2 regions of the Romboutsia sp. 1001713B170207_170306_H8 genome follow, and region 2 is predicted to be linked to the other one. Evidence: riboswitches for the same ligand, from Rfam matches in the RefSeq annotation. Region 2 holds a riboswitch; the other holds the start of a gene.
What was found. Region 2 has a riboswitch for thiamine pyrophosphate ahead of I2A66_RS11635 (MTH1187 family thiamine-binding protein). Riboswitches for the same ligand answer to the same signal wherever they lie in the genome.
Positions count from the first base shown of each region.

Region 1: another riboswitch for thiamine pyrophosphate. It lies ahead of thiT (energy-coupled thiamine transporter ThiT); the one in region 2 lies ahead of I2A66_RS11635 (MTH1187 family thiamine-binding protein).

Region 1 is NZ_JADNAX010000001.1:542,121-549,050, forward strand. It holds gene I2A66_RS02635 (NPCBM/NEW2 domain-containing protein) at 1-2,124, shown strand, start outside; gene I2A66_RS02640 (PH domain-containing protein) at 2,228-2,851, shown strand; gene I2A66_RS02645 (DUF4397 domain-containing protein) at 2,934-3,548, shown strand; gene I2A66_RS02650 (ferritin-like domain-containing protein) at 3,631-4,056, opposite strand; TPP riboswitch at 4,234-4,329, shown strand; gene thiT (energy-coupled thiamine transporter ThiT) at 4,451-5,086, shown strand; gene I2A66_RS02660 (carbon starvation CstA family protein) at 5,157-6,890, opposite strand.
Region 2 is NZ_JADNAX010000005.1:196,845-203,774, reverse strand. It holds gene I2A66_RS11660 (iron ABC transporter ATP-binding protein) at 1-557, shown strand, start outside; gene I2A66_RS11655 (siderophore ABC transporter substrate-binding protein) at 680-1,627, shown strand; gene I2A66_RS11650 (antibiotic biosynthesis monooxygenase) at 1,701-2,024, shown strand; gene I2A66_RS11645 (ABC transporter ATP-binding protein) at 2,151-3,848, shown strand; gene I2A66_RS11640 (TatD family hydrolase) at 4,001-4,771, shown strand; TPP riboswitch at 4,814-4,913, shown strand; gene I2A66_RS11635 (MTH1187 family thiamine-binding protein) at 5,004-5,300, shown strand; gene I2A66_RS11630 (ABC transporter permease) at 5,266-6,030, shown strand; gene I2A66_RS11625 (ABC transporter substrate-binding protein) at 6,046-6,930, shown strand, end outside.

The sequences.
Region 1 (6,930 bases), on a different contig from region 2:
ACTACAAGAGTCTTAAAGTATAGTGATAATATGGTTTATATAAGTGTACCAGTAAGTGGTATTAGTAAATTAGAAATACAAGTTAATAATGGTGGAAATGGAAATACATCAGACTATGGTGTAATAATTAATCCAAAATTAAGTAATAACAATATGAAACCAAGTATAGATATATCTAAGACTTCTGATATTGTAAAATTAGGACAAGAGTATGATTTAACAGAAGGTGTAACTGCTAGTGATATTGAAGATGGAGAGTTAACAAAAGCTATAAATATTAATTCTAATGGCTTTACAACTAATAAAACTGGAAGATACATTATTGAATATACAGTAACGGATAGTGATAATAATACTACGACTGTTAGTAAAAACATAGTAGTGTATAGTGATGTAGTTTATGCTAGTAATACAGATTGGCAATCTGCAACAACTGATTGGCAAAGTGTAAGAAAAGATAAATCAAGTTCTAATGGAACTATAAAAGTTGGTATTGATGGACAAACTAAAGAATTTGAAAAAGGAATAGGAACACATGCTAATTCTACAATAATTTATAATGTAGAAGGTAAAGGATATGAATACTTTGAAACACTTGTAGGTATTGATAGAAATATATCACAACAAAATAACTCAAGTGTAATATTCCAAATATTTGCTGATGGAGAAAAAGTATTCGATAGTGGTTTAATGAAATGGAGCGATAATGCTAAACTAGCTAGAATAAAATTAGATGGAGTTAGTGAGTTAAAGTTAGTAGCTAATAATGGTGGTAATGGAAATACATCAGACCACGCTAACTTTGCAGATGCAAAATTCTTAATAACAAATTCTAAACCTACGATAGATATAGCTAGTGAGGGGATAACTACAAAGCTTGGTGTAGAAGTAAGCTTAGATAGTGAATACAGTGCAACTGATGCAGAAGATGGAGACTTAACTAATAAAGTAGTAGTAGAAGATAATGTTAACTTCAATAAAGCTGGTAAATACGAACAAACTTTCACAGTTACAGATTCAGATGGAAATACAACTATAAAAACTAGATATATAAAAGTAGTAGATATGAATGATACTACATATATAAGTGATATAGACTGGACATCAGCTCAAATAGGTTGGAATACAATTAAAAAAGATAAGGCAGTAAGTGGAAATGCCTTAAGGCTTACTGATGAAAGTGGAAGAGAGGTTTCTTATGAAAAAGGAATTGGTACTCATTCTACATCTACTATAAAATATGATTTAACTAATGATGATTATGGATATTTCACTAGCTTTGTTGGAGTAGATAGAACAATGTATGGAAGTGTTGGTTCAGTAACATTTGAAATTTACTTAGATAATGAAAAAGTATACGATAGTGGATTAATGAGCTCAAGAGATGCTCAAAAATATGTTGAAATAAATCTTAAGGATGCTAAAGAATTAAAACTTGTAGTAACTGATGGAAAAAATGGGAATGGATCAGACCATGCTAACTTTGCAGATGCGAAGCTTCATTTTGCAAATTCAGAAAGTGTAGAAGTAAATAGAGTAAACCTTGATGAATTAATTGAAAATGTAAATAGTATAAATGAGGCTAATTATACAATAGAAAGTTATAAGGTAGTAAAAGATACATTAGCTGTAGTAGAAAATTCATTAAATGATGGTTATAATCAAGTAGAGATAGATGAATTATATAACACTTTAAAAGAAGCTTATGATAATTTAGTTTCATTAATAAATTGGAATGATCTTATAGATGCTATAGAAAATAATAATGAATATAATGAGTTAAATTATTATAAAGATGTAATGGAAAGTCATAAGAATTTAATTAATGAAGCTAGAAATATGATAGAAGAAAATCAATCTACACAAGAAGAAATAGATTCTATGTGCAATAGAATATTAGAATCATCTAAAAACTTAGTTGCTAGAGAAAATAAAATAGCTCTTAATAAAGCTATAGAAAAAGCAGAGTCTATAGAAAATGTTAATTATAATTCTATTAGGTGGAAAAATTTACAAGATGCTTTGGTAGATGCAAAAGTAATTTATAATGATGTAAATGCAAGTGATATAGATGTAGAATCATTTACTTTCTTAATGAACTACTTAATAGATGAATTAAAGTAAATATTTAAGAATAAAATTGCTGGAATATAAATTTTCAGCAATTTTATTTTTTATATATATTTGTTATAATAATTAATAAATAAAAATGAATTAGGAGGATGTTATGGCAGGGAATATATTTGGAAAAATGGCAGCAGATACATTAGGCTTATCTGATATAGGTAAGATAATAGATCCAAAGGATTTTAACAAAGTTGATGGTGATGATTATATAATGAACGAAGATGGAGAAAAGATATACTTCGTTATAAAATCAAAGTCAGATGAGTATGTATTTACAAATAGAGGACTAATTCATGTAGATGGAGCATCTGCAGTAAGCAAAAAAAGAGTAGTAAAAAGACATGAGTTTAGAAGTGAAAATGTGCACTCAGTAACTTTAGAAACAGCTGGAACAGTAGACTTAGATGTTGAAATAAAATTTAGTTTTGGAAGTGAACACTTTAGTATAGATGTAGATAAAAAACAAATAGAGCAATTAAAAGATTTGTATAAAGCTTTATTTGAAATTGGAACAGTTCAAAATAGAAATAATCAATCATATGAATATGGTATGAATAGTTTAAACATGGCTAATGAATCTATAAAAAGAGCTCATATAGATGGAAATATAGCTACAATGATTGAAGAAGTAACAAGATTTAATTTTAATTGGATGCAAAATGTTAAGGATACTTATAATAACAAAGACTTTGGATATGTTTTTGAAAAATATATAAATAACTAATAAATTAAGTGCATTATATGCAAATTATCACAAATAGATGTTGCAATCATAATATATATAAAGATATATAGGAAGTAACATCATGAAAATAAGATTAGACATGAATACATCATATATAAGAGTATTACATGCGGCACCAAATGCACCAGCTGTAGATGTATATGCAGGAGATATGATATTATTTAGCAATTTAACATTTGAACAATTCTCATCATATATACCAGTACCACAAGGAAGTTATACTATCAATGTTTATATTGCGGGAACAGAAGAAAATCCAGTAATTAGTCAAAATGTAGATGTACCGGGTGGCAGTATGATAACTGTAGCATCAACAGGTAACTTAAATAATCTAACATTAGTTCCATATATAGAATCAAATCCAAGAAACCTTCAAGATGGAAAATCAAGAGTAAGGGCTATACATTTATCACCAAATGCACCAGAAGTTGATATATATGTAAATGGAAATGAAATGTTTAGTGACGTGGAATTTAGAGAAGCTACAGATTATATAGATGTTAATTATGGGGAATATAGGATAGAAGTTAAGGTAGCTAATACTGATAATATAGTTTTAAGTAGCAATGTAAATTTAAAAGATAGAAAGGTTTACTCATTGTATGTTTTAGGAGATGTACCGAATTTAACTTTAGTTCAGTCTTTGGATGGATGCACGTATATGTTGATGCAATAAATTTATTAGTATAAAAAAGGCATTTCTATTTATATAGAAATGCCTTTTCATATATATAAAACTTATAAATTTTTTATAAGTTTTATAATCTATCTAACATACCTTTTAACATACTAGCATGTCTAGCTTCATCTCTAGCAGCATGATCTATAAATGTATATAGTTCTTCAAGATCTGAATTCTTAGCTTTTTGAGCAAGCTCTGATTTATATTTATTAGAACCAACTTCACCTTTAATCATGTTTGATATATTAGTTTTAGTACAATCTGAAACTTTACCAAGAAGTTCAGCATATTGAGCAGCATGTTCAGCTTCTTCCCAAGCTATGACTTTAAGTACCTCAGCTATTTCTGCGTAACCTTGTCTTTGTGCAACTCTTGCCATAGCTAAGTATAAACCAACCTCAGCAGTTTCACCATTAAATTGTCCTTGTAAGCTTTGTTTAAATTCTTCATTATCTTTTACTAAACCAAGTTGATTTTCTTTTTCAAAATTTAATTTTTCCATGTTAAAAATATTCCTTTCAATAATAGTCTAAGCATATTTTTAACTTACACGTTTGAAAATATTCTATGATAATTTTGTAATATAAATCTATTTTATATATTCATTTAATATGTCTAAATTATATAATTAATAATTGACAATATAAAAAAATATATTACAATTAAATTATAAGTAAATAATTAATGCTAGGGGTGCCATTGGCTGAGAGGTTTATACCGACCCTTATTACCTGATCTGGTTAGTACCAGCGTAGGAAAGCAAGAGTAGATATTAATATAATAATCTAGTAAATTAATTAGAGAGTTATAATAATTTTGAATTTTGAAGCTATACCTAATCAGGTATAGCTTTTTTATTTATAATTCATTTATTTATTTATTGAGGAGGTAAGGGAATGGTAAACACAATAATGTTAATTATATGTTTAATACCTATAGCTTATTATTTATTAAACATAAAGAAAATTAAGCTAGATACAAAAACAATGATAGTTGTATCTTTATTTGCTGCATGTAGCTTTATTTTATCTAAAATAAAACTAATCCAATATCCACAAGGAGGAGGTATTGAATTATTATCATCAGTGCCAATTTTAATGATTGGTTTACTTTATGGGCCTATTACTGGTATGACTTGTGGGTTAATTACAGGAATACTAGGTTTAATAGGTTCGGCATATATAATTCATCCAGCTCAATTTTTACTAGACTATATATTACCAACTATGTTACTTGGACTTAGTGGACTATTTGATTGTAATAAAAAGAGAAATATATTTATAGGATGCATATTAGCCGTGCTTTTAAAGCAACTTTCTCACATACTTTCAGGATGTATTTATTTTGCAGATTATGCATGGGAAGGATGGAATCCAGTTGCTTATTCAATAGTTTACAATTTATCAGGTACAGGATTAGAAGGATTGCTTAGTAGTATAGTTTTAGTTACAATGCCATTATCTAAAATTAAAAGAATGGCAAATATACAAACTATAACAAAAGAACATTTAGAAGAAAGTTATGATAAATAATTATAAATAAAAAAATCCAATAGTTAACCTATTGGATTTTTTTATTAATTTAGTATATATTTATTAATAATTAAGCTTGTTTAGTCTTAGATTTAAATTGTTTTTTTATAGTATTGAATCCTTCTATCATAAGAATAATAGCAAGAATTACTAAAAGTAAAGCTAGGATAGTACGTATATAACACCAGCCAAGTCCAGTACCGCCAGACATAATAGCTAGAACATTAGATTTAATAGTAAGCACTAAAGAAGTAACAGTTACTACAAGCATAAATACCATTGGTATAAAGAACATCTTATTGTTTCTACCGATATTACCAAGCCATGTAGCTATAGCAAGCAAACCAAGTGCAGCTAATAGTTGATTTGCAGCTCCAAATAAAGCCCATATATTTGCATATCCAGTAAGACCAAGACTTATACCTAATACAACAGTAATAAGTGTTGCTACATATGGATTTGTTATAGCCTTTTTAAATCCTGAAACATCATCTCTAGTTTCACCAGGGGCAAGCCAAAATTCTTGGAACATATAACGAGCAAGACGAGTTGCAGTATCTAATGAAGTTAGGCAGAAAACTGAAACTGTTAAAACTAATAAAGAGTATGCTATGTTATAAACATTAGAAAGGCCAGGGATTTTACTTAACATAGATGCTATGCCAGATGCGAATACTACTGTAGGAGTAACTGTTGTTCCAGTTGAATAATCTTTCCATATATATCCTACTGCGCATACAGAAATTAATGCTAGAGCACATTCTATTAACATAGAACCATAAGCTATAGGACGAGCGTCTGCTTCTTTATCTAATTGTTTTGCAGTAGTACCAGAAGCAACTAAAGAATGAAATCCGGATATAGCACCACAAGCAATTGTAATAAATAAAGCAGGGAATAAGTACCCAAGAGAAGTTCCAGTAGGAGCTATAGTATCAGTAAAACCAGTAAATGCAGGTATATCTAATGTTGGATGGCATCCTATAATCCCAACTATAGCAATGGCTATCATACCGTATAATAAAAATGAGCTTAAATAATCACGGGGTTGAAGTAAAATCCAAACTGGAGTTACAGATGCAATTAATATATATATACCAACTATAATCATCCAAGTATTTGAACTTAAGTAAATAGGATGGAAATTAAGACCTAAAGCTATACATATAATTATAGCTACAATGCCTATAACAGTTGAAACTCCTAAAGAAGCATTTCTTCTATAAACTAAAAATCCAAAAGCAATTGCTAATAATATAAACAAAAGAGATATCATAGCAGTAGAAGCATTAGCTGAGCTTGCAACATAATCAACAGCACCAGATTGAGTAAATGTAGCCTTAAAAGTATCTGCAACTATAGATGCAAATGCAGCAACAACTAATATTAGTGTTAAATAGGAGAATGTAAGAAATAGTTTTTTAGCCCTAGGACCTATATTTTGGCCTATAACTTCACCAATGGATTGACCTTTATGACGAATAGATGCAAATAAAGCACCAAAATCATGAGTAGCACCAAAGAATATTCCACCAATTAAAACCCAAAGTACTACAGGAACCCAACCAAACACAGCAGCTTGAATAGGTCCATTAATTGGCCCTGCACCAGCTATAGATGAAAAGTGATGACCAAGTAAAACTGGTGTTTTTGCAGGAACGTAGTCTATGCCATCTTCTAATTCATGAGATGGAGTTGTACGTTTTTCATCAATTCCCCACTGTTTAGCTAGCCATCTACCATAAGTAACATAGCCAACGAATAAAACTATAATTCCTAAAAATAAAATAAATAAAGCGTTCAAAAATTTTCCCCCTTTTACAAAAAATTATAGTTATTTATAT
Region 2 (6,930 bases):
ATTATCACACTAAAGAATTAGCAAAAAAAATAGCTATACTTAAACAATCAAATAATATAAGCTTAAAACTTACAATAAGAGAATTAGTTGGATTTGGAAGATTTCCACATAGTCAAGGAAACTTAAATGCTGAAGATGAAAAATATATTGATGAAGCTATAGAATATATGAAATTAACTGATATACAAGATAAGTACTTAGACGAATTAAGTGGAGGACAAAGACAAAGGGCATATATAGCTATGGTTATAGCTCAGAACACAGAGTATATATTACTTGATGAGCCTTTAAATAATTTAGATATGTCTCATTCAGTTCAAATGATGAAAGTTCTTAGAAATCTTTGTGATGATTTGGGTAAAACTATCGTATTAGTCATGCATGACATAAACTTTGCATCATGCTATTCTGATAATATAGTTGCACTTAAAAATGGTAGGATTGAAAAAGTTGGAAAAACAGAAGAGATAGTTCAAAAAGAAGTACTTGAAGACATATATGAAATGAATTTTGATATAAAAGAGATAAATGGAAATAAAATATGTGTTTACTTTTAATAATATAGGGCAATCTTAGTAAGATTGTCCTATAAAAAGAAAAATAATTGAGAATGATTTTAAATACTGAATTAGAAGTAAACTCAATATACAATAAATTTATATAAAGAGAGGGAGATATTATGAATAAAAAAGCAGCAATAATAGCAGGAGTTGCAATAATAGGACTAGTAGGAGCATTTGCATTAACTAAAAATAAAAATAATGTTACTCCAGATACAAATGTAGCAGCAGAAAGTACAATGACAATAACTCATGACTTAGGAGAAACAACAGTAGAAAAAAATCCTGAAAGAGTAGTAGTATTCGATATACCTACTTTAGATACAATGGAAGTTTTAGGAATAGACAATGTTGTTGGAGTTCCAACATCAACGTATCCAGAAAACTTATCAAAATATGACTCAGATGAATATGCAAAAGTTGGTACAGTTAAAGAAGTAGATTTAGAAGCTATAAAATCAGCAGATCCAGATTTAATAATAATAGGTGGAAGACAAGCAGATTATTATGATCAATTAAGTGAGATAGCACCAACAATATCAGTATCAAAAGAAAATACTGATTATGTAGGAAGTGTGACTGAAAATATAAATACTATAGCTGAATTATTTGAGGTGGAAGATAAAGCTTCAGAAGAATTAGCAAAAGTAAAAGAAAGATTAAATGAAGTTAAAGAATTAGTTAATGGTAAAGAAGCATTAACTGTTATGGTGAATGAAGGAAACTTAAGTGTTTATAGTGAAAACTCAAGATATGCTTTATTATATCAAGGTCTTGGATTCAAAACAGCAGATGAAACGATAGAAGATTCAACTCATGGTCAAACAGTTACATTTGAATACTTAGCTGAGCAAAATCCAGAATACTTAGTAGTTTTAGATAGAGGAGCTGCTACAGGAGGAGAGTCAACAGCTGAAACAGTATTAGATAATGACATAGTTAAGTCTACTGATGCATATAAAAACGGAAAAATAATATATTTAGATGCATATACTTGGTATATAAATGATGGTGGTCTTAACTCTATAAATATAATGATAGATGATATAGCAAATAATATAAAATAATAAAATTACTTAAAAAGTCAGTTTTAAGTTTAAACTTAAAACTGACTTTATTTATAAAAATGGGAGATATAGTATGTTTATAGAAACTAAAAAATTTACAGTAAAAAAGGGTTATGCAGAAAACATAATTAATAAATTTTCAAGACCCAGAAATGAAGATGATACAAATGAAAGAAAAAAACCTCAAGGACTTATTGATGTTACAATAATGCAAAAGTTAAGAAAAGAAGAACATGAAGAAGTAATAGTTATGTTTAGATGGGAAAGTCAAGAAGATCATAAAAACTTTAAACTTAGCGATGCTCATAAAGAGGGTCATAAAAACAAAGGTGAAAAGCCAGACTTTATAATAAATGTAAGTGTAGATATGTATGATGTTAAGCATATAAATATGTAATTAAAAAGAGATGATTATTAGGAGTCATCTCTTTTATATTGTGTAGATTTATTTTAGTTGGGTAATAAGTATATGATATACTAATTTTATAACAAAAATATATAATCATAGATAGGAGGAGTTAGTATGATAAAAGATTTTATAAAATATTATGAACCATACAAGAAGCTTTTTTTCTTAGATCTTTTAGCTGCATTTTTATTTTCAGCATGTAATTTAGTTTATCCAATGATAACTAGAGATATTATGAATGATGTTGTACCCAATAAAGATTTAAGAATGTTAATTATATTTGGTATAATACTTGCAGTTATATTTATTTTCAAGGCAATATTAAATCATTTTATGCAATACTGGGGGCATGTGGTTGGAGTTAGAATGCAAGGGGATATGAGAAATTATGTATTTACTCACTTACAAAAGTTACCTAATTCTTATTTTGATAATAATAAGACAGGTGTTACTATGTCTAGAATAATTAATGACTTAATGGAAGTATCAGAGCTAGCCCATCATGGACCAGAAGATTTATTTATATCAGGAGTTATGCTTATTGGTTCTTTCTTTATACTTTTAAATATAAATGTAGGGTTAACTATTATTATATTTGCAATACTACCACTATTAGTGTGGTTCGCAATTGCACAGAGAAAAAGAATGAATAAAGCATTTATGGAAACAAGAGTAAAGACTGGGGATGTTAATGCTACTTTAGAAAATAGTATAGCAGGGATGAAAGTTACTAAGTCTTTTTGTAATGAGAAAGAAGAATTAAAGAAATTCAACAATAGTAATAGTATATTTAAGATTGCTAGAGAGTCTGCTTATAAAGTTATGGCAGATTATTTCTCAGGAATGAACTTATTTATGGATATACTTGAACTTATAGCATTAATAGCAGGAGGATATTTCGCTTATATAGGAAAGATAACTCTTGGAGATTTTACAGCATATTTATTATATGTAAAGATGTTTATTGAACCGATAAAAAAGCTTATTAACTTTACAGAACAATATCAAAGTGGTATGACAGGATTTGAAAGATTTATGGAAATTGTTAATGAAGAAACAGAAAAAGAAGCTGAAAATCCTATAGAGTTAAAAGATGTAAAAGGAGATATAAACATTGAAAATATATCTTTTACTTATGAAGATAAAAAAGAAGTATTAAAAGGATTAAATTTAAATATAGAAGCGGGAAAAACCGTAGCACTAGTTGGACCATCAGGTGGAGGAAAAACTACTTTATGTAGTTTAATACCAAGATTTTATGAATTTGAACAAGGTGATATAAAAATAGATGGAATAAGTGTTAAAGATGTAAGTTTAAAATCATTAAGAAAAAATATTGGAGTAGTTCAGCAAGATGTATTTTTATTTACGGGAACTATAAAAGATAATATTATTTGTGCTAAGCCAGAGGCCAATGAGGATGAGATTATAGAAGCTGCAAAAAAAGCTAGAATACATGAGTTTATTGAAAGTCTACCAGAAGGATACGATACTTATATAGGAGAAAGAGGTGTTAAATTATCTGGAGGGCAAAAGCAAAGAATTTCTATATCAAGGATATTCTTAAAGAATCCACCAATAATTATACTTGATGAAGCAACTTCAGCTCTTGATAATGTTACTGAAAGAGAAATTCAAGCATCTTTAGAAGAGTTAAGTAAAGATAGAACTAATTTAGTAGTAGCTCATAGATTATCTACTGTAAGAAATGCTGATGAAATTGTTGTTTTAACTAATAATGGAATTGCAGAAAGAGGAACTCATGAAGAATTAATAAATAAAGGTGGAGTTTATAGTAAACTTCATAGATAATTATAATAAAGCTAGCAAAATTTGCTAGCTTTATTATTTGAAAGACTTAAAAATATATTTAAATTAGGATAGACTTTTGTTAAAAAATAATATAAAGTTTAGGAATATTGATTTAGACTAAAGATATATCATAAAAATAAAGGAGGTGCTAGATGTATATAGATTTCCATAATCATATAGATTTCCATAATCATATAGATTTTTATAGTAAGGATAAAGTCAATGAAGTAATAAATATTATAAATAAAGAAAAAATAATAACTATAGCTTGTGCAATGGATGAAAAAAGTTATATAGAAAATATTGGATACTCAAATAAAAGTGATTATATAATACCTATATTTGGTATACATCCTAGTAAAGTTAAAAATAATAAATTTAATTTTGATAAAATAGAAAATTATATAAAATATGCCCCTTTGATCGGAGAAATAGGCCTTGATTTTTATTGGGTAGAAGAAAAAGAAACTTATTTAAATCAAATTGAGGTATTTGAGTATTTTTTACAAACTGCTAAAAAATATAATAAATATATAAATGTACACACTAAGGGGGCAGAGGAATTAGTATTAGATTATATAAAAAAGTATGATGTGTCAGAACAAACTATAATACATTGGTACTCAGGAGAAGAAAAAACTTTAGAAAAGTTAATAGATATAAAGTGTTTGTTTACTGGAAGTGTTGATTTAGGGTACAGCGATAAAACTAATGAGATAATAAAGAAAATTCCAATAAACCAATTATTAGCAGAAACTGATGGACCAACTGCATTACAGTGGGTAAATAATATTTATGGAATGCCAGATGAAATAAAGAAAGTATATAAAAAAATAAGTGATATTAAAAATGTTGAAGTTGAAGAATTTAAAGAGCACTGTAGCAAAATACTAAAAGAAATAACAAATTTTAACAAAAAGTAGCGCAAGTTATTAAAGAATGATACAATTAATATAGAAAATAAAAAATACATACAGGGGAGCTAATTTGCTGAGAGGAGATTAAAATCTCGACCCTTAACCTGATTTGGGTAATGCCAACGTAGGTAGGATGTTAATTATAGTGATTAATAATATAAATTATTATATTTTATTATAAAAAGTCTTATCTTAATGATAGGACTTTTTTTATTAAAAATTAAAAGGAGGAAATAAAATGGTAATAGCAGATATAGCAGTAGTACCTTTAAGACCTTATAGAGGAGAAGAAGAAATGTATAAGGTTGTAGATGCATGTATAGAATGCATAGAAGAAAGTGGATTAAAATATGAAGTTGGTGCAAATAGTACAACTATAGAGGGAGATTTTGAAGACATCTTTAAAATAATTCAAAAGGTACATAAGTTACCTTTTGAACTTGGGTGCGAAAGAGTTATAACTACTGTTAGGATAGACGAGAAAGCAGGAGGAATAACAATTGAAGACAAGCTTAAAAATCATAGACAAAAGTAAAAATTATATCTACCCAATATTAACATTTATAACAATATTAATTATTTGGCAATTAGTTGTTGAATACAAAGAGATACCTCAATACATACTGCCAACGCCAATAGATATTATTAACGTATTTATTAATGACTATCAAGTTTTATTTGCTAATATAAAAGTTACTTTATATGAATCTATATGTGGTTTCATTTTGGCTTTAGTTAGTGCAATGTTTTTAGGAGTAATTATGGACTTTGTAAGTATAATAAGAAAATGCTTATACCCTATATTATTAGTTTCCCAAACTATTCCAACTATAACCATTGCACCACTTTTAATAATCTGGTTTGGATTTGATACTTTACCTAAAATATTAATGGTCAATTTAACTTGTTTCTTTCCAATACTTATAAACTTTGTAGATGGATTAGAAAATATAGATAAAGATTATCTAAATCTATTTGAAACTATGAAAAGTACAAAATTAAAAACTTTTATTCATTTAAAACTTCCAATGTCTTTAGATAAATTATTTTCAGGAGTGAAAATATCAGCAACATACATGGTTGTATCAGCAACTGTTGCAGAGTGGCTTGGAGGAACAGAAGGTTTAGGGGTATACATGGTAAGGTCAAAAAGTGCATATGCACTTGATAAGGTATTCGCATCAACAATTATAGTTGTAATACTTAGTTTAATATTCGTGGGAATAGTAGATATATTAAGAAAAGTAATAATAAGACATAAATAATCAGGAGGAGATAAGATGAAATTAAAAAGAATGATGTCACTAGCTTTAATTAGTACATTAAGTTTAGGAGTACTTTCAGGTTGTACAAAAAATAAAGAAGCAAAAAGTGAAAATGAATTACAAGATGTTACGATGGTCTTAGACTGGACACCTAATACTAATCATACTGGATTATATGTAGCGTTGGAAAAAGGTTACTTTAAAGACGAAGGATTAAATGTAAAAATAGTTCAACCATCTGATGGTGGATCAGCTACTTTAGTTGCAACTGGAAAAGCGGATTTTGGGATTAGTTATCAAGAAGAAGTTACTTATGCTAAGACAAGTAAAGATCCATTACCAATAAAAGCAATAGCAACAGTTATACAACATAATACATCAGGGTTTGCATCTTTAAAGAGTAAAAATATAACTTCACCAAAAGACTTTGAAGGAAAAACTTATGGAGGATGGGGATCTCCATCAGAAGATGCAATACTTGATGCTGTTATGAAAAAAGAAAATGTAGACTTTTCTAAACTAAAAGTTTTAGATGTTGGAGAAGATGATTTCTTTACAGCAGTAAATAACAGTGTAGATATGATGTGGATATTTGAAGGTTGGACAGCAATAGAAGCTAAGCAAAAAGGTATAGATTTAAATTATATATCATTAAGAGATTTAGATGAAAGATTAGATTATTATACTCCAGTTATAATATCTAATGAAACTATATTAAGTGAAAATCCAGAACTAGCTAAAAAGTTTTTAAATGCTACATCAAAAGGATATAATTATGCTGTAGAAAATCCAGAAGAATCAGCAAAAATCTTAGTAAAGCATGCATCTGAAATAGATGAAACCTTAGCTATAGAAAGTCAAAAATTCTTAGCAAATGAATATATAAGTGATGCAAGTAGA